3 regions of the Arthrobacter sp. PvP103 genome follow, and region 3 is predicted to be linked to each of the others. Evidence: riboswitches for the same ligand, from Rfam matches in the RefSeq annotation. Region 3 holds a riboswitch; each other region holds the start of a gene.
The links. A riboswitch is a leader RNA that binds a small molecule or an ion and turns the genes downstream of it on or off. The one in region 3 is predicted to bind thiamine pyrophosphate.

Region 1 (9,958 bases), 340 kb from region 3:
GCGCCTGCGGAGCGCCCGGGACTGCCAGCTTGTCGAAGCCGGGGTCGTCGCGTCCCACCACGCGTTGCAGCGCGGGGATGCCGAAGCCCAGGGTCTTGCCGGTGCCCGTCTTGGCCTGGCCGATGATGTCGTGGCCGGCGAGGGCCACAGGCAGCGTCATAGCCTGGATGGGGAAGGGGTGGGTGATTCCGGCGTCGGCCAGGGACTCGACGATGTCGGCGCGGACGTTGTAGTCCGCGAACGATTTCTCCTCGATCTCGTGCGGCTTTTCGTCCGAGATGATGGTCTCTTCCGGCTCGATCGTTTCAGTGCCGGTTTCGTCGGTCAGAAGTTGGTGCGTATGCAATTCACTCACAGGGGAGTTTCCTTATTCATTTGGGCATTGGCGCTGCTTGCTCAACGGGGCCGGCCGCGAGGCCGTTCCGGAGCACGCTCGGGCGCGCAAGCAAATCCAGTGGAAGCCGATCGCGGGCTATCTAAATGCTGGCACTGGGGACCAGCGGGTGTATCTCAAGATCGCGTAGGGGCGGGCTTGTTGAATTCAAAAATCATGGAAATCAACGACCGGGCATCCATTACTACCCCCTCAGTCTAGCTGTTGCCCGCAACCATCCCCGACTGACGCCCCGGACGCGGTCCGCAATCTGCCGGCAATCACTCCACCAGCTCAAGCCGGATCACCCGCGTGCGGATGTCTGACGAGATCAGCCTGACCCGGACCGTGGTGCCGGATTCGAGTTCGCCGGGGCACCGGGCCGTCACCGCCGGGTCTGCGATCTGGATGATGCCGGACGGTCCGTTGCCGTTCCCGTTCCCGCCGTTCCCGTTGGGCTTGCCCGGTTTCGACCCGGAGATGACTACGGCGTCAAACTCCTGCCCGATGTGGTTGACGAGCAGGGCGGCTTCCACCGTATCCAGGGCCAGCCGTTCCATCCTGGCCGCCAGCTGGTCCGAGGCGCCCATGATTTCCGGCAGCGAGGGCAGTGCCTCGCGGGCCCAGTCGGGAACCGCGGTCCGGTTGCTCAGCGCCTCACAGATCACCAGGACGAAGCGGTCGATCAGGCGGCGCAGCGGTGCCGTGGTGTGTGCATAGGCGGCCCCGATGGCCGACTGGATGGCGTCCTCCGGCACTGTGCCGTCAAAGGGCGTGTAACCGGCGCCCCGGAACAGCATCCCGGCGGAGTGCAGGATGGCCAGCTGGCGGGGGTCGGTGGGGTCAAGGGAGCGCAGGTACTCGCCGTAGCTCGCCTCACCGTCCCACGGCTTTCCGAGCGCGTTTGTCTGCCGCTTGAAATGAAGGAGCGACCGTTCGTCGGGGGCGGGCATGGTACGCAGGATCCCGACCTTGCCTTCGAGCATAAGGTCAGCCGCAGCCATGCCGGTCATGAGGGAGATCTGCGCATTCCAGTCCTCCACGGGGAGGGGCGGAGCCGCCACGATGCGGTAGCCGCCGTCGGGCAGCTGTTCGATTTCCTGTTCCGGCATGTTGAGGCTGGCGCCGCCGCGGAGCCGCTCAAGTTCCACGCGCTTGATCCCCACCTCCCTCAGGAGCAGGAGGACGGGGGCGGCACTGCCGGAATCCAGCTCGGCCTGGACTCCCTTATAGGTGAGCTTCGCCCGGCTCCGGATCCTGGCCCGGCGCACCAGCACCGATACCACTTGGGCCGCCGCATCCAGGTCGAACTCCCACACGAAGGCGGCGCACAACTGGCCGGCAAGCAGGCTGCCGGCCTGTTCGCTGATGACCTCCGGGTGCAACGGAATCCGACCGTCCGGGGCGTAGAACGTCTGCCCCCGTCGGCGCGTCTCGGCGTCGAGCGCACCGCCCGGTGCCACAAAGGACGGCACGTCGGCGATGGCATAGAAAACCTTGTACCCGTCGCCTGACCGCTCGATGAAGAGGGCTTGGTCCAGGTCAGTGGAAGACGGCGGATCGATGGTCACAAAGCCCACATCGGTGAGGTCCAGGTCAGGCATCTTATGTTCCGCGATGGCCGCCAGCGCATCCCGCAGGACATCGTCAGGGAAGGGCCCGGGCAGCTCCAACTCCGTGCGCAGCGCGTTCAGCGCTTCGGCCAGCCGGTTGGTCTGTTCGTGGACATTTGGAGTCAGGTGATGATGTGACACGAAAGTCAGGTTAGCTCCATTTGCGCCATTAGTCTTGGACGATGAGCTCATCCCCGGCTGACACCGCTCGCTACAACCGTTTCGTCGCAGACTTGTTCGGAATGATGGCCTACGGCGAGCTGTCAGCTTTCGAGAGGTTCTCCTCTGACGCGCGGTATTCGCCGACCCTTCACGACCGGGCCGTGCTCGGCAGGATTGCCGTGGTGGAGTTCCGGCACTACGAGCTGGTGAGCGCCCGGCTTGAGGCCATGGGGATCGACGCCGAGGATGCCATGCTGCCGTTCCAGGCGGCCGTGGACTATTTCCATTCACGGACGCGCCCGGCCGACTGGTACGAATCACTGATGAAGGCCTACGTGATCGATACGGTTTCTGCAGACTTCTACCGGGCTATCTCCCGCTATGTTGATGCCGGAACGCGGGACGTCATCGAACAGATCCAGGCCTCCGACGAGACAACGGAAGTTCTCCGCGAACGGCTGAGGAGCGCGCTCGCCGATGATCCGAGGCTCGCGTCGAGGCTTGCCCTATGGGGCAGGCGGCTGCTGGGCGAAGCACTGACCCAGGCGCGACGCGTCAGCTACGAGCATGCGTTCCTGGGAAGCCTGATCGGCGGCGAGGACAGTGCCGCCGCGAAAGAGCTGGTCAGCGGGCTGATCGCCGGTCTGGCGGAGAAGCACTCCAAGCGGATGACGCAGCTCGGCCTGACCGGATAGTCAGGATGCGCCGGCGTCGAGTGCCGCCAGCAGCGACCTCGCGGCCGCGGCGGGGTCGTCGGCCTCGGTGATGGCGCGGACCACCACGATCCGCTCCGCTCCTGCAGCCGCCACCTGTTCTACGTTGCCCAGGTCGATGCCGCCGATGGCGAACCACGGCAGGCGCGGCCCGTCAACCGTTGGCCCCGCAACGCCGCCAGTTGTTTTGGCAGTCGTTTTGCCGGCGGCTTCCGCCGCATAGCGGACCAGCTCGAGGCCGACGGCGGCACGGCCCGGCTTCGTGGGAGTGGCCCACACCGGCCCGACGCAGAAATAATCCAGGCCTCCCGCACCACGGGATGCGGCGATGGCGGCATCGATCTGCCCGTGGCTGTGCGTGGACAGGCCGATCACGGCTTCACCGCCGAGGAACTTCCGGGCGGACGCCAGGGGGAGGTCCTTCTGCCCTACATGAAGCACCGGGGCGCCGGAGAGCGAGGCGATGTCCGCGCGGTCGTTGACCGACCACAGCCGGCCATGGCGGCGGGCCGCGGTTTCCAGTACTTCGAGCAGCTCGAGCTCCTCGGCCGCTTCCAGGCCCTTGTCGCGGAGCTGGATGATGTCCACGCCGCCTGCGTAGGCGGCATCAACGAAGTCGGCAAAATCGCCGCGATCCGTGCGGGCATCAGTGCAGAGGTACAGGCGGGCATCAGTAAGGAGAGCTTGCTCGGTCATGGCACAAGCCTAGTTCCCCTAAACTGGGGGAGTACCGCGGGAGCCCGCCGCAGCTGTCACAAAGCTGCAGGGCTGAGAGGGCGTCAGAGCCGACCGCTTGACCTGATCCGGTTAGTACCGGCGTAGGGAAGGATGACAATGACCCCGCAATCCCCGCCCACCCGCCCACCCGCGCGCAGTCGCGACGGGCACGGCGTGCACATCAGCGCAGACGTCGCCGTGATCGGCGGGGGAGTAATCGGCCACGGCATCGCCTGGGAAGCCCGGAAGTCGGGCAGGTCCGTGGTGATCATCGACGACGCACCGGGAACGGGCGCGAGCTGGGCCGCCGCAGGCATGCTGGCGCCGGTCAGCGAACTCCACTACCAGGAGGAAGACCTCCTGGAGCTCATGCTCCACTCCTCGGGACTGTGGCCGGCCTTCGCGGCCGGCCTGGAAACCGGGCGTGCCTCCCATGAACACGGCGGCGACGGCCCGGACACCGGCTACCTTACGACGGCGACCCTCGCCGTGGGTGCCGACGCCGCAGACCGCCGGGCGCTCGCCGACCTGCGCGCCGTCCAGCAGGCCAGCGGCCTAACGGTGGAACCGCTGACGGTCAGGGAAGCCCGGGCACGGGAGCCGCTGCTGAGCCCCGGGATATCCTGCGCCTTCGACATCCCGGCCGACCATCAGGTGGATCCCCGCAAACTCCTCGCCCGGATCGCGGAGCTCCTGCCAGGGGCCGCCGTGTGTGACCGGGCCGCCGGCCTGCTCTGGGAGGACGGGCGCGTCAGCGGCGTCAGCCTGGCCGGGGGAGGAACCGTGCACGCTGGCGAAACAATCATTGCCAACGGACTGGAATCCGCGTCCCTGGGCGGAATGCCTCCCGGACTTCAGCTGCCGCTGCGCCCGGTGTACGGCGACATCCTGCGCCTGCGCGTCCCCGCCTACCTGCAACCCCTGGTGACATCCACGGTCCGTGGAATGGTCCACGGAGTTCCCGTCTACATCGTGCCCCGGCAGGACGGCACCGTGGTTATTGGGGCCACGCAGCGTGAAGATTCGCTGTCAGGAGCGGGCATCGGCACCGCCGTTACGGCGCCTGCGGGGCCCGTAACACCCGCAGGATCGGCCGTTTCCGCCGGCGGCGTCTACCAGCTGCTCCGCGATGCGCAGGTGCTGGTCCCCGCCGTCGCCGAATTGGAACTGCTCGAAGCCACGGCGAGGGCCCGTCCGGGAACGCCGGACAACGCGCCGCTGCTGGGCCGAGTAGCGGCCGCAGGAACCGGCATGGATATTGAGGGGCTGATCATTGCCACCGGCTTTTTCCGGCATGGCGTCCTGCTCACTCCTGCCGCGGCGTCCATCTGCAGGCAGCTGATGGACGGCGACGCCGATCCACGCTGGACCCCGTTCCGGCCCGACCGGTTTTCCGGCGTTTCGGCCGGACCGGCAACTCCCGCGCACACCGTCACAATTGACCCGAACAAGGAAACAGCATGAACATCACACTGAACGGCACGGCACACGCGGTGGCCGACGGCGCGTCCGTCACCACCCTCGTCAGCCAGGTCACCGGCAGGAACCTCGCGCCAAACGGGCAGGCTGCCGACGGCCAAAAGTTGGGCGTGGCGGTAGCGCGGAATTCCGAGGTGGTGCCGCGCAGCCAATGGTTCGTCACGGCACTGGCCGAGGGCGACGACGTCGAACTTGTTACCGCGGTACAGGGAGGTTGAGCATCATGGCAGGAACAACGGTTGCCGGCACGGCAGGGACCGGGCAGCAGGCTGCGGCGGACGCCTTCATCGTGGACGGCGTGCCGCTGGGATCACGGTTGATCATGGGTACCGGCGGTGCCCCCAGCCTCGATGGGCTGGGGGCCGCCCTGATCGCATCCGGAACGGAACTGACCACCGTGGCCATGCGCCGCTACTCGCCGGCCGAAACAGGCTCGCTCTTCCAGCTCCTGGTGGACCACAACATCCGGGTCCTGCCCAACACCGCCGGTTGCTTCACCGCACGGGACGCCGTGATGACGGCGGAACTGGCGCGGGAGGCGCTGGAGACTGACTGGGTGAAGCTTGAAGTGATCGCCGACGAACACACCCTGCTGCCGGACGCCGTGGAGCTGGTGGACGCCACCGAGCAGCTGGTAAACCGCGGGTTCAAGGTGTTCGCCTACACGAATGACGACCCCGTGCTGGCGCTTCGGCTGGAGAACCTCGGGGCCACCGCCGTGATGCCCCTCGGGTCCCCGATCGGCACCGGCCTGGGCATCCTGAACCCGCACAACATTGAGCTCATCGTTTCGAGGGCATCCGTTCCCGTGGTGCTGGATGCCGGCATCGGCACGGCGTCCGACGCGGCGCTCGCCATGGAACTGGGGTGCGATGCGGTACTGCTGGCGACAGCAGTGACCCGGGCGCAGAACCCGGCGATGATGGGGGAGGCCTTCAAACACGCAGTCATCGCCGGTAGGCTGGCGAAGGCGGCAGGACGGATTCCGCGCCGCGAGCACGCCCTCGCCTCGTCGGCCATGGAAGGCCGGGCGGAGTTCCTGTAGGCGGACCATCCAAGGAGCCAGTGATGACCGGCACGGAAGATATTCTTACCCAAACCCAGATTGACGCCGCACTCGCGGAACTTTCCGACTGGCTCTACCAGCCGGGTGCTCTGGTGACCGTCTTCAAGGCGCCGACGGCGGCCGCTGCGCTTGAGCTGATTGCCGCCGTCGGGCGCCTGGCTGAGGAACAAAACCACCATCCCGATCTGGACTGGCGGTACAACAGGGTGTTCATCCGCTTCAGCTCACACGACGCCGGCACACGGGTGACAGGGCGTGACGTCGCCGCAGCCGCGGCCGTCAGCCGGGCAGCCGCCGCTGTGTCGGCCTCCGCGGAGCCCGGCAAATACCCCCCGCCCGGCGCCTCACGTAGTTAGAGCCGCAGCGCGGCGGTGAGCTCTTTCGTGTCATGCACGGCACGCTTCCGGCCCAGGTACACCGCGGCGGCGAGAGCCGCCCCGGTGCCCAGGACCATGGGCAGCACCCACGGAATCCACGTCAGGCCGGGCTGGTAACCAAGCCCTGCTGCCATGAAGATGATCCAGCTCAGCATCCCCACCGCAGTGGCCACCCCTGCAGGCATGCCGATGCCGTACTTGGCATGCCGCCTGTCGTTGGCCCAGACAACAAAGCCTGCGGCCACAGTCACGAGGGCCACGATTACCAGGGAAAGCATTCAGCGAACTCCTTGCTGCAGGGCGTTTCGGACAGGTGAAGCGGCGGCCTAGAGTTGGCCGAAACCGACGCGGCGGGCTTCCTCGGCGCCGATCTCCACGTAACCCAGGACGTTGGCGGGAATGATGATCACACGGCCCTTTTCGTCAGTCAGGCGCAGTTCGGCGCCCTTGGTAATGGATTCCTCGACGAGCTTTGCTACCGCGTCAGCATCCTGAGCCGATTCCATCACAATTTCGCGGCCAATGTTCTGAATGCCGATCTTTACTTCCACAGCGAGGCCTCCCAGCCAATCAAAGTTCTAAAGGTGTTCTCTATTTGTAGTCTAGGTTTCCTTGGGAAAGCGCGAGATTCCGCGCCAAGCTAAACGATAGATCAGGTCGCTGGCCACATCGAGGTCCAGGTTTCCGTCGGTTTCAAGCCAGTAGCGCGCACTGACCTGCGCCATGCCGGCGAGTCCGCGACCCAGCAACTGGGCCTCCAGCATGGGGAGCTTCGTGTCCTCGGCGATGACCCGCGCAATGGCGTCGGCAAACGTCTTGTTGAATGTTTCGAGCCTGGAACTGACGTCGGCGTCATTGATCAGGTCCGATTCAAACACCAGGCGGTGCGCCTGGTCATCGCTGGCAATGAAGTGATAGTAGGCGCGCATGACCGCCTGGACGCGCTCATCGTTGTCATCGGTGGAATTCAGTGCGCCCATCATAAGCTCGGTCAGGGCACTGAGGTGGCTGTCCAGCAGGGCGAGGTAGAGCTCGCGTTTGGAAGGGAAGTGCTGGTACAGCACCGGTTTGCTGACATGGGCCGTCTCAGCGATCTCGTCCATGGCGGCGCCGTGGTATCCATTGGCCACAAAGACTTCCTGGGCGGCCGCCAGCAACTGGGCGCGTCGTTCGTCACGCGGGAGCCGCGCCGAGCGCGCACCGCCGGCCCGCGCTTGTCCCGCGGCTGCCTTCCCGGCCTGTGTCCGATCAACCGGTGCATGATGAACCACTGTTGGCCTTCTTTCCATTGCAGTTACCTACACTTTACGCGCGGGTAATATGACCTTGCGGCATCTTCGGGCATACATTGAAGTATGGCTTCCACGTTCACCGCAACTGCTGTCCCCGCAACCCTGGATCCGCTCGTGGAACCGGCGGATGCCCTGACCGCCGAAGAGGTGGAGCGCTACTCCCGCCACCTCATCATTCCGGAGATCGGCGCGCTGGGCCAACGCAGGCTCAAGAACGCCAAGGTCCTGGTCATCGGTGCCGGCGGCCTGGGCTCGCCGGCCCTCCTCTACCTTGCCGCCGCAGGGGTGGGAACCTTGGGAATCGTCGACGACGACGCCGTTGACCTGAGTAATCTGCAGCGCCAGGTCATCCACGGCGTTGCGGACGTGGGCCGGTCCAAGATCGAGTCGGCACGCGACTCCATTGCCGCGCTGAACCCCTTGGTGGACGTCCGGCTCCACAACGTGCGGCTCGACGCCTCGAACGCGCTGGAGCTGTTCGCGGGCTACGACCTCATCCTGGACGGCGCAGACAACTTCGCCACGCGCTACCTGGTAAACGACGCCGCCGCCATTCTCGGCAAACCCTATGTCTGGGGCTCCATCTTCCGCTTCGACGGCCAGGTGAGCGTGTTCTGGGAAGAGCACGGCCCGACGTACCGCGACCTCTACCCTGAGGCACCGCCGGCCGGCTCGGTGCCGTCCTGCGGCGAAGGCGGCGTGTTCGGGATGCTGTGCGCCGCCGTAGGCTCGCTCATGGTGACCGAAGCGGTCAAACTGATCACCGGCGTCGGGCGGTCCCTGCTGGGCCGCGTCGCGCTGTTCGACGCCCTCGGCGGCAGCTGGCGGGAGATCAAAGTGGCACGGGATCCGGCGGCCGAACGCATCACGGAACTCACTGACTACGAGGCGTTCTGCGGAATAGTACCGGAGCCGGCCGCGGCCAAAGAGAACACTGTTACGGCCACGCAGCTGGCCACCATGCTGGCTTCGCGCAAAGCGGGGCTGAAGGACTTTGACCTCGTGGACGTCCGGGAGCCGGGTGAGCACGACATCGTCAGGATTGACGGGTCCGTCCTCATCCCGCAGGGGAGGATCCTGGCGGGGGAGGCCTGGGCGGAGCTGCCCCAGGACAAGGACATCGTTTTCCACTGCAAGGCCGGGACCCGTTCCGCAGCGGTCCTGGCCGCGGCCCAAAAGGCGGGCTACCAGCGGGTCAGCCATCTCGATGGCGGCATCCTGGCCTGGGTGCGCGAAGTGGAGCCGGGCAAGCCGGTTTACTGAACAGCCGGACCACCGCCCGATCTCCGCCGGTGCCTGTGTCCTGGTGGGGGCGCGGAGGGCGGAGCATGCACGTCAGGGGCTGGAGGCGGCCGGGATGGCCGCACCGGAGCGGGGCCCGACGGCGAGGATTTCGACATTGCGGAGCCCACCCGGACGGGAAGCTCCGAAGCCCGGTTCAGGGGAGTGGATGCGCACGCCGTGGATCCCTCGGTTGCAGCGCGCGACTGTGGGCGCTCTCGGCGCGGATGATCGGGGTGAACGCCTCCGGCTGAGTTCCTGCCTGCCGGCGTTCCTGCCTGCCCGGCAGTGTAAGGGAAGCTAGGCGGTTTCCCGCCGGACGTCAGCCGGCGCCTGGCCTGCCCGGCCGTGGTCCACGGGGCATTCGGCGGCCGGAGCCGCGGCCGGCTGCTCAACGGTGATGCCGTACAGCGCATCAAGTGCCGCGATGTACTGCTCCTGCTGTCCGTTGGAGGCCAGCTCACGGGCGCGGACGGTGGGAACGTGCAGCAACTGCTTGACCATCCGGCGCAGTGCGAACTCGACTTCCTCGGCGGCGGCGGTGCAGCCGTGGCGTGCCCGGACCTTCTCCATTTCGGCGTCAAGGACATTCATGGTGTGGCGGCGCAGGGCGACGATCGCCGAGTCGACGGACCTGGCTTCGCGCTCCTGTTCAAAAGCTGCGGCGGCGCCGGTGACAATGCCGCTGGCCTGCGCCAGCGACTCGGCCTGCTCCTGGGGGGCAGCGAGCCGCACGGATTCGAGCGTCAGCAGCTCCACGCCGTCGAGCTCTCCAACGGCCGGATCGAAATCATGGGTAAGTGCCAGATCGATGGCGATCAGCGTCTGGGCGGACCCGGCCCGCACGCGGGCGAGCTCCTCCGCTTCCACACGGGTGTCAGAGCC
Region 2 (9,958 bases), 1.6 Mb from region 3:
GTCTGGTGCTGGACGTGCTGCGCAGCCTGGGCGCGGAAATCGATGAGCACTTTGAAGAGAACCCCGAGGGCGAGACCGAAGGGCAGGAACCGGACGGAATTCCCGCCGAAACCACGGGGAGGGGGAAAGCATGAGCGTCAACCTGACATTGCTGACCGTCATGGGCGCGCTCTATGCCTGCGGAATCTACCTGATCATGGAACGCAGCCTCACCAGGGTGCTGCTGGGCCTGATGCTGCTGGCCAACGCCACCAACCTGCTGATCCTGGCCACCGGCGGCTACGCCGGCCTGGCACCCATGTTCAGCAAGGACACGGACCCCCGCGACTACAACGACCCCCTCCCGCAGGCACTGATCCTGACATCGATCGTGATCTCCTTCGCGGTGACCGCGTTCATGCTTGGCATCATCTACCGGACCTGGGTGCTGGCCCGCCGCGATGAGATCCAGGACGACGTCGAGGACATCCGTGTTGCCGAGACCCCCAGCTTCGACGCGGAGGATGATTCCGAGATTCCGGTAGAAACCTCGGAGTTCCCGCTGACCATGATCGGTTCGGACGGCAAGGGCATCACCGGTTCGGACCTGTCCGCCGACAGCGGTTCCGGCCGCGGCGCTTCAAGCGACGGCACTTCAGGCGACGGCCCGCAGGGCGGCGTGGCCACGGTCAAGGCCGGCGACCGCAAGATCAAAGCCAAGGACGCCGCTGCGGAAGAGCAGCCCGGCTCCCAAAACGTGACCCCCGGCCCGGAAGGAGGCGTGAAGTGAACATCGCAAGCTTTGCCCCGCTCGCCGTCGTACTTCCCATCCTCGGTGCCGCCCTGACGTTCGTGCTGATCCGGCACTCCAAGGCCCAGCGGGCCGTCAGCATTACGCTGCTCTCGCTGACGCTCCTGCTGGAATGCGTGCTGCTGGCGTCCGTCTGGGACGGCGGAACCGCGGCCGTCAACATCGGCGGCTGGCTGCCCCCGTGGGGCATCGTGATGGTGGTGGACCAGTTCTCGTCCCTGATGCTGGTGGTCTCCTCCACGGTCAGCCTCGCGGTGCTCGTGTACGCCACCGGCCAGGGCATGGCCGACGGCGACCAGGACGCGCCGCTGTCGATCTTCCACCCCACCTACCTGATCCTGGTGGCCGGCGTGTCCAACGCGTTCCTGTCGGGCGACCTCTTCAACCTCTACGTGGGGTTCGAGATCCTTCTGACGGCGAGCTATGTGCTGATGACCCTCGGCGGAACCGGCCCCCGCATCCGTGCCGGCGTGACTTACGTGGTGGTCTCCGTGGTGTCCTCCGTCCTGTTCCTGATCGCCATCGCCATGATCTACGGCGCCACCGGAACCATCAACATGGCGGACCTTGCCGTCAAGCTCGCGGACCTGGACTCCGGAACGCGGATGCTGCTGCACGTGATGCTGCTGGTGGCCTTCGGCATCAAGGCGGCTGTCTTCCCGTTGTCCTTCTGGCTTCCTGACTCGTACCCCACGGCACCAGCCCCCGTCACGGCGGTGTTCGCCGGCTTGCTGACCAAGGTGGGGGTCTATGCCATGGTGCGCACCGAGACGCTCCTCTTTCCGGGGGACTCGCTGAACACTCCGCTGATGGTGGTGGCATTACTGACCATGGTGGTGGGAATCCTGGGTGCGCTGGCCCAGAGCGACATCAAGCGCCTTCTTTCGTTCACCCTCGTCAGCCACATCGGCTACATGGTGTTCGGGCTGGCGATGTCCTCGGTGGCCGGACTTGGCGCGGCGGTGTTCTACGTGGCCCACCACATCACCATCCAGACCAGCCTCTTCCTGGTCACGGGCCTGATCGAACGCCGCGGCGGAAGCTCGTCGATCGACCGCGTCGCCGGCCTGGCCAAACTGTCCCCGATCCTGGCCCTGCTGTTCTTCATCCCCGCCATGAACCTGGCCGGCATCCCGCCGTTCTCGGGTTTCCTGGGCAAGCTCGGGCTGCTGCAGGCCGGTGTGCAGCTTGGCACCCCGCTGGCCTACGCCCTGGTGATCGGCGGTGTCGTGACCAGCCTGCTGACGCTCCTGGCCGTCGCCCGTGTGTGGAACCGCGCGTTCTGGCGCAAACCCGAGGACGCCGAGAACCCGGACCCCGTGCTGCTCGCGGCCCCTGAGGATTCCGAGACGGGCGACCGCGCAGGCAAGCGCAACGTCACGCTGCTGCCGCGGACCATGGTGGGATCAACCCTGGGCCTCGTGGCCTTCGGTGTGGCCCTCACCGTCTTTGCCGGGCCGCTCTTCCGGGTGGCGGACCAGTCGGCCGTGGAAATGCTGGACCGGTCCGCCTACATCCAGGCCGTGCTGGGCGAAAACGCCCCCGTGCCCCCGATCGCGCAGCCTGAACCCGTCCAGCAGGAGGGGAACAAATGAACCGCCGACGGATCTCAATCCGGCAGGAACTGCCCCTCCTGGTCTGGCTGGTGTTCGTCTGGGCAGCGCTCTGGCAGGACTTCAGCCCCGGTAACCTGCTGTTCGGTGCGCTGATCGCGGTAGTGGTGGCACGGCTTTTCTACCTGCCCCCGGTGGAGCTGGGCGGCCGCTTCAGCATCGTGCGGGCAGTTCCGTTCGCACTGGTGTTCCTGGCCAAGGTTGTGGCCGCCAGCTTCCAGGTGCTGTACCTGGCGTTGGCCCGCGGGCCCAAGGTGACCAACGCGGTCGTCGCGGTCAAGCTGCGCAGCCACTCGGACCTGATGGTGACGGCCACCGGCCACGTCATTTCGCTGATCCCGGGTTCGCTGGTGGTTGAGGTGGACCGCTCCACGTCCACGCTCTACATCCACGGACTCAACGTGCGGAGCGGAGAGGACATTGTGAACCTGCGCAAAGAGGTCCGGGACGCCGAGGCGGCACTGATCAGGATCATGGGCACCCGCGAGGAACTGGCCGCACTGAAACAGGAGGTAGCGGCATGATGGGCGTTGTCCTGGCCGTGACGGCCGTGATCCTATCCCTGGCGGCAGCCGGGGCGATTGTCCGGATCGCCATCGGCCCGTCCCTGCTGGACCGGGTGCTGGCCTCTGACGTGCTGCTGGCCATCATCGGTGCCACGCTCTGCATAGACATGGCCGTCAACCGGCACCTGAACAACCTGATGCTGCTCGTGGCGCTGTCCATCATCGGGTTCATCGGATCCGTGACCGTGGCGCGCTTCGTGGCCGACCGGCGGGAGCAGCCCCATGAATCCTGAACCATCTGCCGTGGACACAATCATTGATGCAGTGTCGGCCGTCTTTATGGTGGTGGGCGCCCTGATGTCCCTCGGTGCGGCGGTCGGCCTGTTGCGCTTCCCCGACCTGATGAGCAGGATGCACGCCGCCACCAAGCCCCAGGTGCTGGGGCTGTTCCTGCTGCTGGCCTCGGTGGGCCTGCAGCTGCGGACCTGGTGGGTGTGGCCCGTGCTCTTCGTGGCGTGGATCTTCCAGGTGCTCACCGTTCCGGTGTCTGCCCACATGGTGGGCAGGGCAGGCTACCGCACCAAGCACCTGCACAAGGAACTGCTCACCACGGATGAACTGGAGGCCGTGGTGCTGAAGGCAGCCGACAAAAAGGCCGCCGCCAAGCGCGCCGCCGACGAGGATGACGGCGGCGCAGCCTAGCGGCGGCCCTCAAATGCCTAGACGATGTCCTGGCTCTTGGCGAAGCGGGTGATGGCACGCTGCGTGCCCCGGTTGGCCAGGACCTGGATGATGGCGCTGACAGCCGCCGAGATCAGCGCAAAGGTCAGGGCGCTGCGCAGGGTGGTGGGGACGTCGTCCTTGTCGCCCTTCGGGGGCTTGCGGCCGGTGATCTTTTCCCAGACGACGTCAACGGCCTTGGTGCCGGCGAATCCGGCAAGCAGGCTCACTCCGGTTCCAAGCAGCTTGATGAAAAAACTCACTCCAGTACCCCTTACAGGTGGGAAACGACGGAAACAGGGCTTCCCCTAGCCTAGCCGCATCAACCCGGCCGCATCACCGCCCATTGTGACACCCTCCCCGGGATTTCGCGGGCCCGCGGGTGTAAACTGATCCACGCCCACAAGGGCGAATTGATACGACAGGGGAGCGTCGCCGTCGGGCATCACTGGAACATTCCAGGGAACCGGAGGCGGGCGCTGAGAGTGCGGACAGCCGCAGACCCTCGAACCTGATCCGGTTAGTACCGGCGCAAGGGAGTCGAGTTCTCAGAGTGTCCGGCAGCTGGCGGCGGAAGCCGCGGACTGCCCGGGTAGCACTCTCCCCTCCTGTACCTCAGGAGGAAGAAAATGACTGGAATGACGGCCAAGCAGACGCTTGGCAACAGCAAGTACAACTGGCGTGTGGTGGACATTGTGGTTGCCGCGTTGATCGCAGTAGCCGGCGGCGTCATTTTCTGGGCCTGGTCCCAGGGGGCCGCTGCCGTTTCGCCGCCCATGAACGCCGTCTACCCGCCGCTGACCGGCCTCATCGCAGGCGGCTGGATGATTCCCGCCGTCCTGGGCATGCTGATCATCCGCAAGCCCGGAGCCGCCCTGTTCTGCGAAACAGTGGCCGCCACCGGTGAGCTGATCATGGGCTCGCAGTACGGCGCGTCCGTGCTGTTCTCCGGCTTCGTGCAGGGGCTCGGTGCGGAGATCATCTTCGCGGTGTTCGTTTACAAGAAGTTCAACCTCCCCGTTTCGCTACTGGCCGGTGCCGCTGCGGGCCTCTTCTGCGGCCTGAACGACTCGTTCGCCCCGTGGGGGTGGAATATCGCCTACGCCGCCGGCGACAAGCTGGCTTACATCATCTTCACGGCCATCTCCGGTGCGATCATCGCCGGCGGCCTGTCCTGGATCGCCACCCGCGGCCTGGCCCGGACCGGCGTGCTGAGCTCCTTCGCCTCCCGCAAGGCAGCGGCGGAGCCCGTCTTCTCCTGATGAACGCACACTGCTCATGACGTCTTCCGACACCGTCCGCCCGGCAGCGGTCACGGCACGCGGCTGGGGCTGGCGGCATGCCGGCCGGTCCCGGCCCGCCGTCCACGGCCTGGACCTGGACATTCGGCCGGGCGAACGCGTGCTGCTGCTGGGTCCATCCGGCGCGGGCAAATCCACGCTGCTGCATGCCCTCGCCGGGGTGCTCGGTGACAGCGACTCCGGAGCCCACCACGACGGAACGCCGGATGCCGACGACTCCGACGAGACCGGCACCCTGCTGATCGACGGCGCCCCGCCGCGTGCCCGGCGCGGGCGAGCCGGCCTGATGCAGCAGGACCCCGAGACGCAGGTGGTCCTTTCCCGCGTGGGGGACGACGTCGCCTTCGGCGCCGAGAACCTCGCCGTCCCGCGCCCGGACATCTGGACGCGTGTCGGAGAGGCGCTCGACGACGTCGGGCTGGCCCACTTGCCGCTGGACCACCCGACGTCGGCCCTGTCCGGCGGGCAGAAGCAGCGCCTCGCGTTGGCCGGCATCCTCGCCATGCGCCCGGGGCTGCTGCTCCTCGACGAGCCCACCGCCAACCTGGACCCCGCGGGCGTCCTGGAAGTCCGTGACGCCGTGGGCCGTTGCCTGGACAAGACCGGGGCAACGCTGGTGGTGGTGGAACACCGCGTGGGCGTATGGAAAGACCTTGTGGACCGGATCGTGGTGCTGCAGCCGGGATCCGCCACGGACACCGCGGTGCTCCTGGACGGCCCGCCGGACCAGGTCCTGGCAGAGGCCCGGGACATGCTCGTTGCCGCCGGCGTCTGGGTGCCCGGGTATGTGCCCGCCACCCGGGCGCGGACCGGTGCCACCGAAGCACCCGGCACCGGAGCGCAGGGCGGCCCGGGAGAGCCGGGCGCCGGGAACCTCCTGCTGGCCTCCGAGAACCTTGCCGTGTCCCGCGAACGTCCCCGCCGGCGGCGGTTCAAGGCTGTCCAGCCGGTACCGGTGCAGTCCGGCATCACGGCGCAGGTCCGTGCCGGCCAGGCACTGACCATCACGGGGCCGAACGGTTCCGGAAAGTCCACGTTTGCCCTGACCCTCGCCGGCCTGCTCCAGCCGGTGGCGGGCACGGTTTCCGCCACGGTTGACCTCAGCGAAGGTGCCGGCATTGACCCGTACAAGTGGAAGGCGGAACAGCTGATCTCCCGGATCGGAACCGTGTTCCAGGAGCCGGAACACCAGTTCGTCACCGGCCGGGTGCTGGATGAGCTGATGTTCGGCCCGCGGCACCTGGGCCACGGAGAGGACCGAGTGGACGAACTCCTGGAGCGCCTCCGGCTGACCAAGCTGGTGGACGCCAACCCCTACACACTCTCCGGCGGAGAGAAGCGCCGGCTGTCCGTCGCCACCGTGTTGGCCGCCCATCCCCGCGTGCTGATCCTCGACGAGCCCACCTTCGGGCAGGATGCCAATACCTGGGCGGAACTGGCGTCCTTCCTCTCCGAACTCCTCGACGCCGGCACCGCCGTGGTGTCGGTGACCCACGACCAGGAGTTCAGCGACGTCCTCGGCGGCACCGAGCTGAACCTTGGCACGCCTGAGCCCGGCCGTCCCGGCCTGCGCAACCCGGAGGTGGCTGCACCGTGAGGGAAGCGCTGACCCTGCAGGCGAACCACGCCCTGCTCACCCGGGCCAATCCGCTGGCCAAGTTCGCCGTCGTGATGCTGATGACCGTAGTGCTGGCGCTGTCCATCGACTGGGTGTCCGCCTCCGTTGCGCTGGCCTTCGAGCTGCTGCTCTTTCCGCTGGCCGGACTGACCGTCGCGCTGCTCTGGCAGCGTGGCTGGCCACTGATCGTGGCGGCTGCACTGGGCGGCTGGAGCACTTCGATCCTGGCGCCGGACGCCGGAAGGATACTGCTCGACGTCGGGATCTGGTCCATCAGTGAAGGCTCGCTGGAGCTGGGGCTGGGATTCCTGCTGCGGGGGGTGGCAATCGCCCTTCCCGCGGTGCTGTTGATGAGCTGCACGGACCCGACCGACCTGGCAGACGCCCTCGCCCAGAAGGCGAAGCTGCCGCACCGTTTCGTGCTGGGTACGCTGGCCGCCATGCGGCTCGTGGGGCTGATGGCCGAGGAATGGCAGACGATCGGCATGGCCCGTCGCGCCCGCGGTGTGGGCTCGCACGGCAGCCCGGCACAGCGCCTCCGGGCGACGCTGGGGCAGAGCTTCGGACTCCTGGTCCAGGCCGTGCGCCGGGCGTCGCGGCTTGCCGTCACTATGGAGGCGCGGGGGTTCGGCGGCGCGCAGCGGACCTGGGCGCGTGAGTCCACGTACAGCCCGCTGGACGTCTGGGTGGTTCTCGGCGGCGTGCTGATTGCGGCGGCGGCCGTGTCCGCGGCAGTCGGGGCAGGGACCTGGAATATGGTGTTTCTGGAGCAGCAATAGCGGCCGGCTGACACCCTGCATATCGCACGACATGGATATTGTGTGAGTTCAAGTGCACTTTTCCGCGTTTCGCGTTCCCGAATAGCTCATGCGTGATATTTTTCTTGTATGACTCAAGAGACTGCTGAACATGTAGGCCTGCTGCTCCGCGATGCCCGCGGGGAGAAGGGCTGGACCCAGGGACAGCTGGCCGCCGAGCTAGGCACCAGCCAGAGCGCCATCGCCCGGATGGAACAGGGCAAGCAGAACCTCAGTCTCAAAATGATCCAGCGGCTCGAGGCCATTGTGGGCCGCAGCATCGTCAAAGTGGGCCGGCCGCAGATGACACACCTCCGGGTGGAGGGCGGCCGCACTCTGTCCGGTTCGGTGGACGTCAACAGCAGCAAGAACGCAGGAGTTGCCCTTCTCTGCGCCAGCCTCATCAACCGCGGCACCACCACGCTGCGCCGGCTGGCCCGGATCGAGGAAGTGAACCGGATCGTGGAGGTGCTCACCAGCATCGGCGTCGAATGCACCTGGCTCAATGCCAACGATCTGCAGATCCGCCGCCCCGCCGTGCTGGACCTGGATTCCATGGACGTGGAGGCTGCCCGCCGCACCCGCAGCGTGATCATGCTGCTGGGGCCGCTCCTGGACGAGTCCGCGGAGTACCGTCTCCCGTACGCGGGCGGCTGCGACCTCGGCACCCGCACCGTGGAGCCGCACATGCAGGCCCTGCGCCAGTTCGGCCTGTCCGTGGAAGCCACCTCCGGCTTCTATTCGGTGCAGGCACCGCCGGCCGACGGCGACAACCGCACCTTTGTGCTGAGCGAACGCGGTGACACGGTCACCGAGAATGCCATCATGGCGGCCGCCCACCGCCGCGGCACCACCGTGATCCGCAACGCCAGCCCGAACTACATGGTCCAGGATCTCTGCTTCTACCTGCAGGGCCTCGGCGTGAAGATCGACGGCGTGGGGACCACCACCCTGAAGATCACCGGGCTGCCGTCCATCGACGTCGACATTGAATACTTCCCGTCCGAGGACCCGATCGAAGCGATGAGCCTCATCACCGCCGGCATCGTGACCAATTCCGAGGTCACCATTCGCCGGGTCCCCATTGAGTTCATGGAAATAGAACTCGCCACCCTGGAGCAGATGGGCCAGGAACTGGAGATCTCCGGCGAGTACTTTGCCCGTAACGGCCGCACCCGGCTGGTGGATGTCACCACCAAACCCTCCGCATTGCATGCCCCGACGGACAAGATCCACCCCATGCCGTTCCCCGGCCTGAACATCGACAACCTGCCGTTCTTCGCCGTCATTGCCGCCAACGCCGAAGGCCAGACCATGATCCACGACTGGGTCTACGAGAACCGTGCCATCTACCTCACCGAGCTGAACAAGCTGGGGGCCCGCGTCCAGCTGCTGGATCCGCACCGGATCTACGTCAACGGACCCACCAGGTGGCGTGCCGCCGAGGTGGGCTGCCCGCCCGCCCTCCGCCCGGCCGCATGCATCCTGCTGGCCATGCTGGCCGCCCGCGGGGTTTCGGAGCTGCGCAACATCTACGTGATCGAGCGCGGGTACGAGGACCTGGCCGAGCGGCTCAACACCATCGGCGCGAAGATCGAATACTTCCAGGACTGACCCGTCCGGCGCCGAAAGAAGGCGCCGTTGCGGCGCCTGTCGTACAGGGCGGTCACGGGGGCACAATGTATGCATGCGAACTTTCGGGGTTGAGGAAGAGCTGCTGATTGTGGACCCCGTGACCGGGGAGCCGCTGGCACTGGCGGACGCCCTGCTGACAGGGCGGAAGCTTGCTGCGGACGATGCTCCGGACAAGCCCCGGATCCTGGACCCCCACGATCCAACCCGTGACGACGGCGACACCGGGCTCACTGCCGAACTGAAACTTGAACAGATCGAGACGCAGACCCGTCCGTGCCTGAACTATGAGGAGCTGCTCCTCCAGATCCGCCAGGGCCGGGCCCTGGCAGATACCGCCGCGAAGAAACACAATGCGCGGGTGGCCGCGCTGGCAACATCGCCGATTGCCTCCACGACGCACACCACACCGAACCCCCGCTATGCCACCATGCAGGAACGCTTTGGCCTCACCGTCCATGAGCAGCTGACCTGCGGTTTCCATGTCCACACTTTCGTCGAATCCCCGGAAGAAGGCGTGGCTGTCATCGACCGGCTCAGGGACAAGCTGGCGGTGCTCACGGCGCTCAGCGCAAATTCGCCGTACTGGAACGGCGTGGAGACCGGCTTCGAGAGTTACCGCACGCAGGCCTGGAACCGCTGGCCGACGTCGGGCCCGTCCCAGATCTTCGGGACGCACTCCATGTACCGCCGCGTGGTCACCCGGCTGCTGGACAGCGGCGTGCTGCTGGACGAGGGCATGATCTATTTTGATGCGAGGCTCTCCCGGAACCACCCCACCGTGGAAGTCCGGGTGGCGGACGTTTGCCTGCAGGCCGAGGACGCCGCCCTGATCGCCGTGCTGGTGCGGGCGCTGGTGGAATCGGCCAGCAGGGAATGGCGGGCCGGTGTAGACCCCGCGCCCGTGCCGACGGTGCTCCTGCGGATGGCCGCGTGGCAGGCAAGCAACTGCGGACTCCGGGGAGACCTTCTGGATTTCGG
Region 3 (9,958 bases):
GCTTGAGCGCCTCGTCGTGGGTGGAAACAAAGATTTCGGTGAAACCCATGAAAATCATCCTCATTCCGTCGGCGGTGCGATGGTCCGGCGGGCAGCTTCGCAGCCTTCCCGGACTTCCGGCTTCAGCCTAACCCAGAAGAACGCGCAGCTCAGCGCCGCCTCAGCGGACGGCGACGCGGATCCGGTTGCGCCACGGATCCTCAAACCGCAGCTCGGCTCCCGTGTGGTGCGACGCGACGCCGGCAACCCGCAAACGGTCGGCGAGCGCGCCGACGTCGTCCGTTTTTGGCACTTCGATCAGGACTTCTCCCAAACCAAGGGTGTCCCGGCGGGGTCCCGCGCCCCTGCTGTTCCAGACGTTCATGGCCATGTGGTGGTGGTAGCCGCCGGCCGAGACGAACAGGGCCTGCCCGTGCCATCCGGCGGTCTTTTCGAAGCCAAGAGCGCCCACGTAGAAGTCGTGCGCCGACTGGACGTCGCCGACCTGCAGGTGGACGTGCCCGACGCCGGCCGCAGCGTCGCGCTGACCGCTCACCGCGTCCTCAGTCAAGTAGTCCTGCAGGAACCGCTGCGGCGGCAGGGCAAGGCTGTCCATCACCACGTTGGCACCTTCCCACGACCAGGCGGTCCGGGGGCGGTCCCAGTAGAGTTCGATGCCGTTGCCCTCCGGGTCGTTGAAGTAGAAGGCCTCGCTGACGAGGTGGTCTGCGCTTCCCGTGAAAAGCCTCGGTTCATACCGGGCGGCAGAGGCCACCGTGGCAGCGAGCGACGGGCGGTCCTCGAACAGCAGTGCCGTGTGGAACAGCCCCGCCTCGCCCTTCGCCGGGAGGTTAAGCCCGGGGGCCGGCGCCAGATGGACCAGGGGCGCTCCGCGCCGTCCAAGGTACACGCCGCCGTCCTGCTCAGCCACGACGTCCAGCCCGAGCGCGCGCTGGTAATAGTCCGTCATCAGCTTCATGTCGCCCACCTTGAGCATCACCGTGCCCATGGCGAGATCGGCGGGCAGCAGGTCATTGCTGCTGGATTCTGTGGTCATGCCAACTCCAAACTCCGGAAGCTAGGCCGCCGATGTCCGGCGACGCTTACATAGAGTAAATTACTTGAAGGTTCAATTTATTCCTAGCGGAGATGCCGCCCCGAAGAACGATGTGCTTGAGGTGCCGAAGTGTGGCCGGATTGACCCTGGGGTCCAGTTCGCACAGCACGACGTCGGCGCTGGCACCTTCCGCGATGCCGTCCGCTCCCAGCCACTCCCGCGCCGCCCAGGACGCGGCGTCCAGGGCTGACGCCGCGGGCAGGCCGGCGGCGTGGAGCGCCTGGATCTCGTCCACGATCCTGCCGTGGCTGATGACACTGCCCGCATCAGTCCCGGCGTAGATCGCCACGCCCGCTTCGAAGGCCTCGAGGATGCGCTCGTTCCGCCGTTCCCAGAGCGCCTGCATGTGCGCCGCGTACACCGGAAACTTCGCTTTCGCACGAGCCGCGATGTCCGGAAACGTCGCAATGTTGATGAGCGTGGGAACGATGGGAACGCGCTGGTCCACGAACCGGGGGATGTGGCGCGGCAGCAGGCCGGTTCCGTGTTCGATGCAGTCGATGCCGGCGTCGAGCATGTCATCCAGGGTGTCCTCTGCGAAACAGTGGGCGGTCACCCTGGCGCCTTCGTCGTGGGCGGCGCGCACAGCGTCCCGCACCACTGCGGCCGGGAACGACGGCGCAAGGTCGCCGGCGTCCCGGTCGATCCAGTCCCCTACGAGCTTGACCCAGCCGTCACCCGCCAGCGCCTGCTTGCGTACGGCCTCGACCAGTCCTTCCGGTTCCACTTCGATGGCGAATCCCCGGAGGTAGCGGCGCGTCCTGGCGATGTGGCGGCCGGCGCGGATGATGCGCGGCAGCTCCGGCCGCTGCTGGAGCCAGCGCGTGTCGTGGACGGCGCCGGCATCACGGACGAGCAGCGTGCCCGCGTTCCGGTCCGTGACAGCCTGCTCTTCGGCGACGGAATCCGGAACGTCACCGGCTGGTCCTAGCCCGATGTGGCAATGCGCATCGACCAGGCCCGGCAGCACCCAGCCGCTCAACACCAGGTCAGGCGGAGCGGCCGGCCGTGTGAATGTCAGCCTGCCGTCCACGGCCCAGAGGCCCTGCCGTTCCCGGTCGGGGGCGGTGAGCACGGTCCCGCTGAATTCGATGACGCCACGCATGCTTCCAGCCTAGACCGGCCGACTGCCCTCCCCAGTTGTGACCTGCATGTGACACGGACCCGCCCCGGCCCTGTGGTAGCTTCGTCTACGACCACACGGGTGCCCTTGCAAGGGCTGAGATCGGGCTGACGCGGCCTGCGACCGTTGAACCTGTCCGGGTAATGCCGGCGAAGGAAGTGAGTATTCCGTGAATACACAAGAAACACAGCTGATCCCTGCCCAAAACGAGGCCGCCCCCGGCAATTCGGCACCTGCCGAAGCGCAGTCCCTGAAGTCGCACTCGCTGGCATTCATCACCGATGAAGCCACCGGGATCCGGGTGCCGGTGACCGAAATCGCCCTTGAGGACTCACCGGGCGGGGCAGCCAACCCGCCGTTCCGCGTGTACCGGACTGCCGGGCCCGGCAGCGATCCCGTGGTGGGCCTGGAACCTTTCAGGACCCGGTGGATCGAGTCGCGGGCCGACACCGAGCCTTATGGCGGCCGGGAACGGAACCTGCTCGACGACGGCCGGTCGGCCGTGCGCCGCGGCGCCGCATCCGCGGAGTGGAAGGGCGCGCAGCCGTGCCCCGCCGCGCCGTTGAAGGCAGGACTGTCACGCAGATGCACTACGCCCGGCAGGGTGTCGTGACGCCGGAGATGCAGTTCGTTGCCCTCCGCGAAAACTGCGACGTGGAGCTGGTCCGCAGCGAAGTGGCTGCCGGCCGCGCCATCATCCCCAACAACATCAACCACCCGGAATCCGAACCGATGATCATCGGCAAGGCCTTCCTGGTGAAGATCAACGCCAACATCGGCAACTCGGCCGTCACGAGCTCCATCGCGGAGGAGGTCGACAAGCTGCAGTGGGCCACACTGTGGGGCGCCGACACCGTGATGGACCTGTCCACCGGCGATGACATCCACACCACCCGTGAGTGGATCATCCGCAACTCCCCCGTGCCGATCGGCACCGTTCCCATCTACCAGGCACTGGAAAAGGTCAACGGCGAGGCCAACAAACTGACGTGGGAAATTTTCCGCGACACCGTGATCGAGCAGTGCGAGCAGGGCGTGGACTACATGACCATCCACGCCGGCGTGCTGCTGCGGTATGTGCCCCTGACCGCCAACCGGGTGACCGGCATCGTCTCCCGCGGCGGCTCCATCATGGCCGGCTGGTGCCTTGCCCACCACCAGGAGAACTTCCTGTACACGCACTTCGACGAGCTGTGCGAAATTTTCGCCAAGTACGACGTCGCGTTTTCGCTGGGCGACGGGCTGCGGCCCGGTGCGACGGCGGACGCGAACGACGCCGCCCAGTTCGCCGAACTGGATACCCTGGCCGAACTGACGCAGCGCGCCTGGGAGTTCGACGTGCAGGTGATGGTGGAAGGACCCGGCCACGTGCCGTTCCACCTGGTCCGTGAAAACGTGGAACGCCAGCAGGAACTCTGCAAGGGAGCACCGTTCTACACGCTGGGGCCGCTGGTCACGGACATAGCCCCGGGCTACGACCACATCACCTCCGCCATCGGCGCTACGGAAATCGCCCGCTACGGCACGGCCATGCTCTGCTACGTCACGCCCAAGGAACACCTGGGGCTGCCAAACAAGGACGATGTCAAGACAGGCGTCATCACCTACAAGATCGCCGCCCACGCCGCCGACCTCGCCAAGGGCCACCCCGGCGCGCACCAACGCGACGACGCCCTGTCCAAGGCCCGGTTCGAATTCCGCTGGCGGGACCAGTTCGCCCTCTCGCTGGACCCGGTCACCGCCGAATCCTTCCATGACGAGACGCTGCCCGCGGAGCCAGCCAAGACCGCGCACTTCTGCTCCATGTGCGGGCCCAAGTTCTGCTCAATGCGCATCAGCCAGGACATCAGGGACGAGTACGGTTCCGCCGAGGCACAGTCGGCACTCGCCGAGATGGCGGCAGGCATGCGTGAGAAGAGCAACGAATTCCTCGCGGCCGGCGGCAAGGTCTACCTACCCGAGCTGCAGCTTCCAGACCCGGAACGACCGGGCCGGCACGGTGCAGCGACGGGCGACGCTACGACGCCCGTGAGTGCTGACGCCTGCTGACTTCCGCGATGAACGACCGGATAACCCGGTCTCCCTCCACCGAATCCTGAGGCCGGTGTCCGCCCGCGGCAACGCGGTGCTGGGCACCGGTTTCACGCAGGTAACCGGCTATCTCTTCGTAGAGCGGCTCCCAGCCGCCGGTGAGCACGAGCGTGGGGACTCCCGGCACGATCTGCAGTGGCGCCTCCCACGGGGGCGCCTGCAGCCGCAGCCGGCGGGCGGCGTTGAGTGCTTCCGGCGTGGCCGGCCCATCACTGTGCACGGAAAATGCCCGACGGACGAACTCCCGCTGGAAGTCGTCGTCGCCGAGCTGATGCCGCACGTCAAAAAGCGGCTGCATCAAGGCGCGGTGCGCAGCAGTGGCCGGCAGTTCGGCGGTCAGTGACAGGCAGGCGGGCTCCACGAGGGTGAGGGAATGCACCAGGTCCGGGCGTTCCACGGCCGCCATCATGGCCGCAATGGCGCCCTGGGCATGGGCCACGACGTGCCCGCCGGCCGCGCCCCGGCCATCGTCCGCCAAGGCCCCCAGCACAATCCCGGCGTCCGCCTGGAAGTCCGATTCGACGGGCTCCGCAGACGCGTCGAAACCGTGCCGGCGCAGGAACAGTGCGTCGTAGGCCAGGGCCATGCCGTGCTGCTTGGGCCACGCGGCAGACCCGAAGGCTCCCGAACCGTGGACGAACACTACGCGCTGCTTAAACATGCCCCAACCCTATGGCAATGGCCGGACAATTCGGCCGGTCGACATCGAACCTGCCGGCAGCCACGTTGACCGTTCGTGAAACCGCGCCGCCAGTAACTACTTGCTCCCGCCGAGGAACTTGTCGAAGCCCTTGGGCAGGTTGAGCTGTGACGGATCGAAGTCCGCTCCCTGCTGACCGAAAGCCGCTCCGGTCGGAAGCGCCTTGCCGGCGCTGGCGCGCCGGGCCTCGGCGTCGCGGAGTTCCTGCGCTGCCTTGGCCGGGTTTCCGGACTTGGCCTTCTTCTTTGGTGCGTTCTTGGCGCCCTTGCGGGCTCCTCCGCCGCCGCCCATGCCCGGCATTCCAGGCATGCCCGGCATTCCGCCGCCGGCTGCCATCTTCTTCATCATCTTCTGTGCCTGGGCAAACCGCTCCAGCAGCCCGTTGACGTCCGACACGTGCATGCCCGAACCCTTGGCGATGCGTGCCCGGCGCGAGCCGTTGATGATCTTGGGGGCAACGCGCTCATGAGGGGTCATGGAGCGGACGATCGCTTCGACGCGGTCGATTTCGCGTTCGTCGAACTGCTCGAGCTGCTGGCGGATGTTCTGCGCGCCCGGCATCATCATGAGCATTTTCTTCATGGAGCCCATGTTGCGGATCTGCTGCATCTGGGCCAGGAAGTCGTCCAGCGTGAAGTCTTCCTGGTCGGCGAACTTCTTCGCCATCCGGGCCGCTTCGTCCTTGTCCCAGGACTTTTCAGCCTGTTCGATCAGCGTGAGAACGTCGCCCATGTCGAGGATGCGGGACGCCATGCGGTCCGGGTGGAACAGCTCAAAGTCGTCGACGCCTTCACCCGTTGAAGCGAACATGACGGGCTTGCCGGTGACCGACGCAACGGACAGGGCGGCACCGCCGCGTGCATCGCCGTCGAGCTTGGAAAGGACGATGCCGGTGAAGTTAACACCTTCGTCGAATGCAAGCGCCGTGTTGACGGCGTCCTGCCCGATCATCGAGTCGATGACGAAGAGCACTTCGTTGGGCACGATCGCCCGGCGGATCTGGCGCGCCTGCTCCATCATTTCGGCATCCACGCCGAGTCGTCCGGCGGTGTCCACGATGACGACGTCGTGGAGCTTCTGGCGCGCTTCCTCAACACCGGCACGGGCAACTGCCACCGGGTCGCCGGCCGGGTGGTCCAACTCCATGGAGGTGGCACCCGGGTGCGGGGCGAAGACGGGCACCCCGGCGCGCTGCCCGACAACCTGGAGCTGGTTGACAGCGTTGGGCCGCTGGAGGTCGCAGGCCACGAGCATGGGGCTGTGGCCCTGGGACTTCAGCCATTTGGAGAGCTTGCCGGCGAGGGTTGTCTTGCCGGCACCCTGGAGACCCGCGAGCATGATGATGGTGGGGCCCGTTTTGGCCAGGCGGATACGCCGGGTCTCGCCGCCCAGGATTTCGACGAGTTCCTCGTTGACGATCTTGACGATCTGCTGGCTCGGGTTCAAGGCACCGGACACCTCGGCGCCCAGGGCCCGCTCGCGCACCCGGCCCGTGAACTCGCGGACCACGGGCACGGCAACGTCAGCGTCCAGAAGGGCCCGCCGGATCTCGCGGACCGTGGCGTCAACGTCCGCCTCGGTGAGGCGGCCCTTGCCGCGGAGATTCTTGAAGGTTGCTGTCAACCGGTCAGAGAGTGAATTGAACACGCGCCGTGCACTTCTTTCAGTGGATCTACAGCTGGCGGCCGGTGCGGCTCGCCAGAGTCGTGACTGTTGTTGGCCTGGACCAACTGCCTCGACAACGGGACTCGACTATCTAGGGTACCAAGACAGCCCTTCAAGATGGCATGCTGGCAGGATGGCCGCCCAAACCACTGTAAAAACACTGCTCATCCTCGGCGCGTCCGGGGACCTCACCGGCCGGCTGCTGCTGCCTGGACTCGCCCGCCTTGCTGCCCGGGGGCGTGCCGACGGGCTGACGCTCGTGGGTGCCGGCTCGGATCCCTGGACCCATGAACAATGGCTGGAACGCGTCGAGACGTCCTTTGCCGATTCGAACTCCCAGGCAGACGCCGTCGGCAGGCGCGAGCTCAAGCGCATTGCGGGATCAACGGCGTACCACCAGCTTGACGTGACCGCAGGCGGGGAGCTGGCCTCCCTGCTTTCCGGCCTGGAAGCCCCGGTGGCCGTCTACTTCGCCCTGCCGCCGCACGTCAGCCAGAAGGCCTGCGAGGTGCTGGCTCCGGAGGAAGTACCCGCCGGCACCCGGCTGGTCATGGAAAAGCCCTTCGGATCCAGTGAGGATTCCGCCCGCCACCTCAACCGGACCCTCGCGGCCCTGGTTCCCGAGGACCACATCCACCGGGTGGACCACTTCCTGGGCAAGGCAACGGTACTGAACATCCTCGGCCTCCGCTTCGCGAACACCTTCCTGGAGCCGATCTGGAACCGCGATTACATCGAGAAGGTGGAGGTCATCTTCGACGAGGACCTCGCACTCGAAGGCCGTGCCCGCTACTACGACGCCGCCGGCGCGCTCCGGGACATGATCCAAAGCCACCTGCTGCAGATCATGGCGCTGATGGCCATTGAGCCGCCGGCTTCCGTTGACGAGCGTGACCTCCGGGACGCTGTAGCCACGCTCCTTCGCGCCAGCAGCGTCAAGGCGCCCTACCGGTCAAGCACCCGGCGTGCCCGGTACACAGCAGGGTCCATCGACGGGCGGGACGTGCCGGACTACGCCAAGGAAAAAGGTGTGGACGCGTCCAGGAACACCGAGACACTCGCGGAGGTACAGGTGGACATCGGCAACTGGCGCTGGGCGGGAGTGCCTTTCATCCTCCGTTCAGGCAAGGCACTCGGGGCAAAACGCAAGGAAGCCGTGGTCACCTTCAAGCCGGTGCCCCATCTTCCCAAGGGATTCACCGGCGTCGATTCGCCGAATCAGCTCCGCATCGGATTCGGGCCCGACACTCTTCAGTTCGACGTCGACGTGAACGGCCCCGGCAATGTCCTAAGCCTTGACCGGGCCACCCTGAACGCCGAACTCAGCGCATCCGAGCTGCTCCCCTATGGCGAAGTACTCGAGGGCGTCCTCACCGGTGATCCGTTGCTGTCCGTCCGGGCGGATACCGCAGAGGACTGCTGGCGTATCATTGAGCCGGTCATCAAGGCATGGGGCCGCGGCAGCGTTCCGCTGGAGGAGTACGCTGCAGGAACATCGGGGCCCGGGGGCTGGCCCGTCTAGGGTCTTCCGAACGCACAAAGCGGGCCGCTACCAAAAGTAGCGGCCCGCTTCACGCGTTGTGCGTGGGCTAGATAGCGGCCGAGCCGCGTTCTCCCGTTCGTACTCTTACAGCTTCGAAAACGTCCACCGTCCAGACCTTGCCGTCGCCGGCACGCCCTGTGTTGGAGCTGGCGATGATGACATCCAGGATGTCGTCCGCCTGTTCGTCCGTGGCCAGGACCTCAACGCGGATCTTGGGAAGCAGGTCCACGTTGTACTCAGCCCCGCGGTACACCTCGGTGTAACCGCGCTGCCTGCCGTATCCGCTGGCTGCGCTGACCGTGAGGCCCTGCACACCGTAGGATTCGAGCCCCTCCCGGATGGAGTCGAGCTTTTCCGGCCGGACGATTGCTGTGATCAGTTTCATGCCCCCACACTTTCCTTACCTGTTGCTGCGTCAGTCTTCTTGCCGTTTTCGGTTATCGGAGCGGACTCCTCGGCCTGCTTGCCGGTGATCAGTTCATGCAGCGGCTGGAAGCTTCCGCCGTGGCCGCCGACGCCGAACTCGTAGGCAGTTTCTGCGTGCAGGCTGAGGTCCACACCCACCACTTCCTGCTCCTGGGAGACGCGGAAGCCCATGGTCTTGTGGATGGCCAGTGCGATCACGGTCGTCAGGATGGCCGAGTAGGCGATGGCGATGCCTGCTGCTGCGAGCTGTGCCCACAGCTGGGTCAGGCCGCCGCCGTAGAACAGGCCGCCGCCGACGCCCTCAACCGGGAGGGCGATGAAGCCCAGGGCGACAGTGCCGATGATGCCCGACACGAGGTGGACGCCAACGACGTCCAGCGAGTCGTCGAAGCCCCAGCGGAACTTGAGGCCGACTGCCAGGGCGGAGGCCACACCGGCGACGACACCGAGGCCAAGTGCACCGATCGGGCTGACGTTGGCGCAGGCCGGGGTGATGGCGACCAGGCCGGCAACAACACCGGAAGCTGCACCCAGTGAGGTGGGGTGGCCGTCGCGGATGCGTTCGGTGACGAGCCAGCCGAGCATGGCAGCTGCAGGTGCGGCAAGGGTGTTGACCCAGATGAGGCCGCCCTGCTCCGCAGTGGTTGCCGCGCCGCCGTTGAAGCCGAACCAGCCGAACCACAGGATGGCCGCGCCGAGCATCACGAACGGGATGTTGTGGGGGCGGTGGTTCGGGTCCTTGCCGAAGCCCTTGCGGTTGCCGATGATCAGGACAAGGATCAGGGCTGCGACGCCGGCGTTGATGTGGACCACAGTGCCGCCGGCGAAGTCGATTGCCGGACCGAGAGCCTGGCCCACTGCGCCTTCGGGCCCGAAGAGGCCGCCGCCCCAGACCATGTAGGCGATCGGGCAGTAAACCAGCGTGACCCAGACGGGGACGAACACGGTCCATGCGCCGAACTTTGCGCGGTCCGCGATGGCGCCGCTGATCAGTGCCACCGTGATGATTGCGAACGTTGCTGCGTAGCCGACCTTGATAAGTCCGTCCGGAGTGGTGATGCCTTCAAGTCCGAACGTCGCGAACGGGTTGCCGACGATCTGCATGAAGCCCTCGCCGGAGCTCATCGATGCGCCCCAGAGCACCCACACCACGCCCACCATGCCGATGGAGATGAAGCTCATCATCATCATGTTCAGCGCGGCCTTCGCACGTGTCATGCCGCCGTAGAAAAATGCCAGCCCTGGTGTCATGAACAGCACAAGTGCCGCCGCAACCATGAGCCATACGTGACCTGCGGTAAGTTCCATGGTGCA

Region 1: another riboswitch for thiamine pyrophosphate. It lies ahead of JOE41_RS03910 (FAD-dependent oxidoreductase); the one in region 3 lies ahead of thiC (phosphomethylpyrimidine synthase ThiC).
Region 2: another riboswitch for thiamine pyrophosphate. It lies ahead of JOE41_RS09695 (ECF transporter S component); the one in region 3 lies ahead of thiC (phosphomethylpyrimidine synthase ThiC).

The regions. Positions count from the first base shown of each region.
Region 1 covers NZ_JAFIBQ010000001.1:846,970-856,927, reverse strand. Annotated here, with positions in the region: gene JOE41_RS03930 (DEAD/DEAH box helicase) at 1-355, opposite strand, end outside; gene JOE41_RS03925 (RNB domain-containing ribonuclease) at 655-2,127, opposite strand; gene JOE41_RS03920 (ferritin-like domain-containing protein) at 2,169-2,843, shown strand; gene thiE (thiamine phosphate synthase) at 2,844-3,557, opposite strand; TPP riboswitch at 3,584-3,703, shown strand; gene JOE41_RS03910 (FAD-dependent oxidoreductase) at 3,690-5,042, shown strand; gene thiS (sulfur carrier protein ThiS) at 5,039-5,275, shown strand; gene JOE41_RS03900 (thiazole synthase) at 5,281-6,102, shown strand; gene JOE41_RS03895 (4a-hydroxytetrahydrobiopterin dehydratase) at 6,126-6,479, shown strand; gene JOE41_RS03890 (hypothetical protein) at 6,476-6,778, opposite strand; gene JOE41_RS03885 (DUF3107 domain-containing protein) at 6,827-7,051, opposite strand; gene JOE41_RS03880 (TetR/AcrR family transcriptional regulator) at 7,103-7,789, opposite strand; gene moeB (molybdopterin-synthase adenylyltransferase MoeB) at 7,856-9,055, shown strand; gene JOE41_RS21095 (hypothetical protein) at 9,128-9,250, opposite strand; gene JOE41_RS03870 (glutamyl-tRNA reductase) at 9,374-9,958, opposite strand, start outside.
Region 2 covers NZ_JAFIBQ010000001.1:2,106,965-2,116,922, reverse strand. Annotated here, with positions in the region: gene JOE41_RS09730 (Na+/H+ antiporter subunit A) at 1-134, shown strand, start outside; gene JOE41_RS09725 (Na(+)/H(+) antiporter subunit C) at 131-769, shown strand; gene JOE41_RS09720 (Na+/H+ antiporter subunit D) at 766-2,385, shown strand; gene JOE41_RS09715 (Na+/H+ antiporter subunit E) at 2,382-2,927, shown strand; gene JOE41_RS09710 (monovalent cation/H+ antiporter complex subunit F) at 2,924-3,202, shown strand; gene mnhG (monovalent cation/H(+) antiporter subunit G) at 3,192-3,611, shown strand; gene JOE41_RS09700 (DUF4235 domain-containing protein) at 3,629-3,892, opposite strand; TPP riboswitch at 4,043-4,185, shown strand; gene JOE41_RS09695 (ECF transporter S component) at 4,259-4,891, shown strand; gene JOE41_RS09690 (ABC transporter ATP-binding protein) at 4,908-6,527, shown strand; gene JOE41_RS09685 (energy-coupling factor transporter transmembrane protein EcfT) at 6,524-7,327, shown strand; gene JOE41_RS09680 (UDP-N-acetylglucosamine 1-carboxyvinyltransferase) at 7,436-8,959, shown strand; gene JOE41_RS09675 (glutamate--cysteine ligase) at 9,033-9,958, shown strand, end outside.
Region 3 covers NZ_JAFIBQ010000001.1:502,727-512,684, forward strand. Annotated here, with positions in the region: gene JOE41_RS02390 (hypothetical protein) at 1-49, opposite strand, end outside; gene JOE41_RS02395 (VOC family protein) at 161-1,036, opposite strand; gene JOE41_RS02400 (amidohydrolase family protein) at 1,083-2,201, opposite strand; TPP riboswitch at 2,287-2,394, shown strand; partial or broken gene thiC (phosphomethylpyrimidine synthase ThiC) at 2,389-4,268, shown strand; gene JOE41_RS02410 (hypothetical protein) at 4,237-4,971, opposite strand; gene ffh (signal recognition particle protein) at 5,068-6,657, opposite strand; gene JOE41_RS02420 (glucose-6-phosphate dehydrogenase) at 6,809-8,197, shown strand; gene JOE41_RS02425 (P-II family nitrogen regulator) at 8,265-8,603, opposite strand; gene JOE41_RS02430 (ammonium transporter) at 8,600-9,952, opposite strand.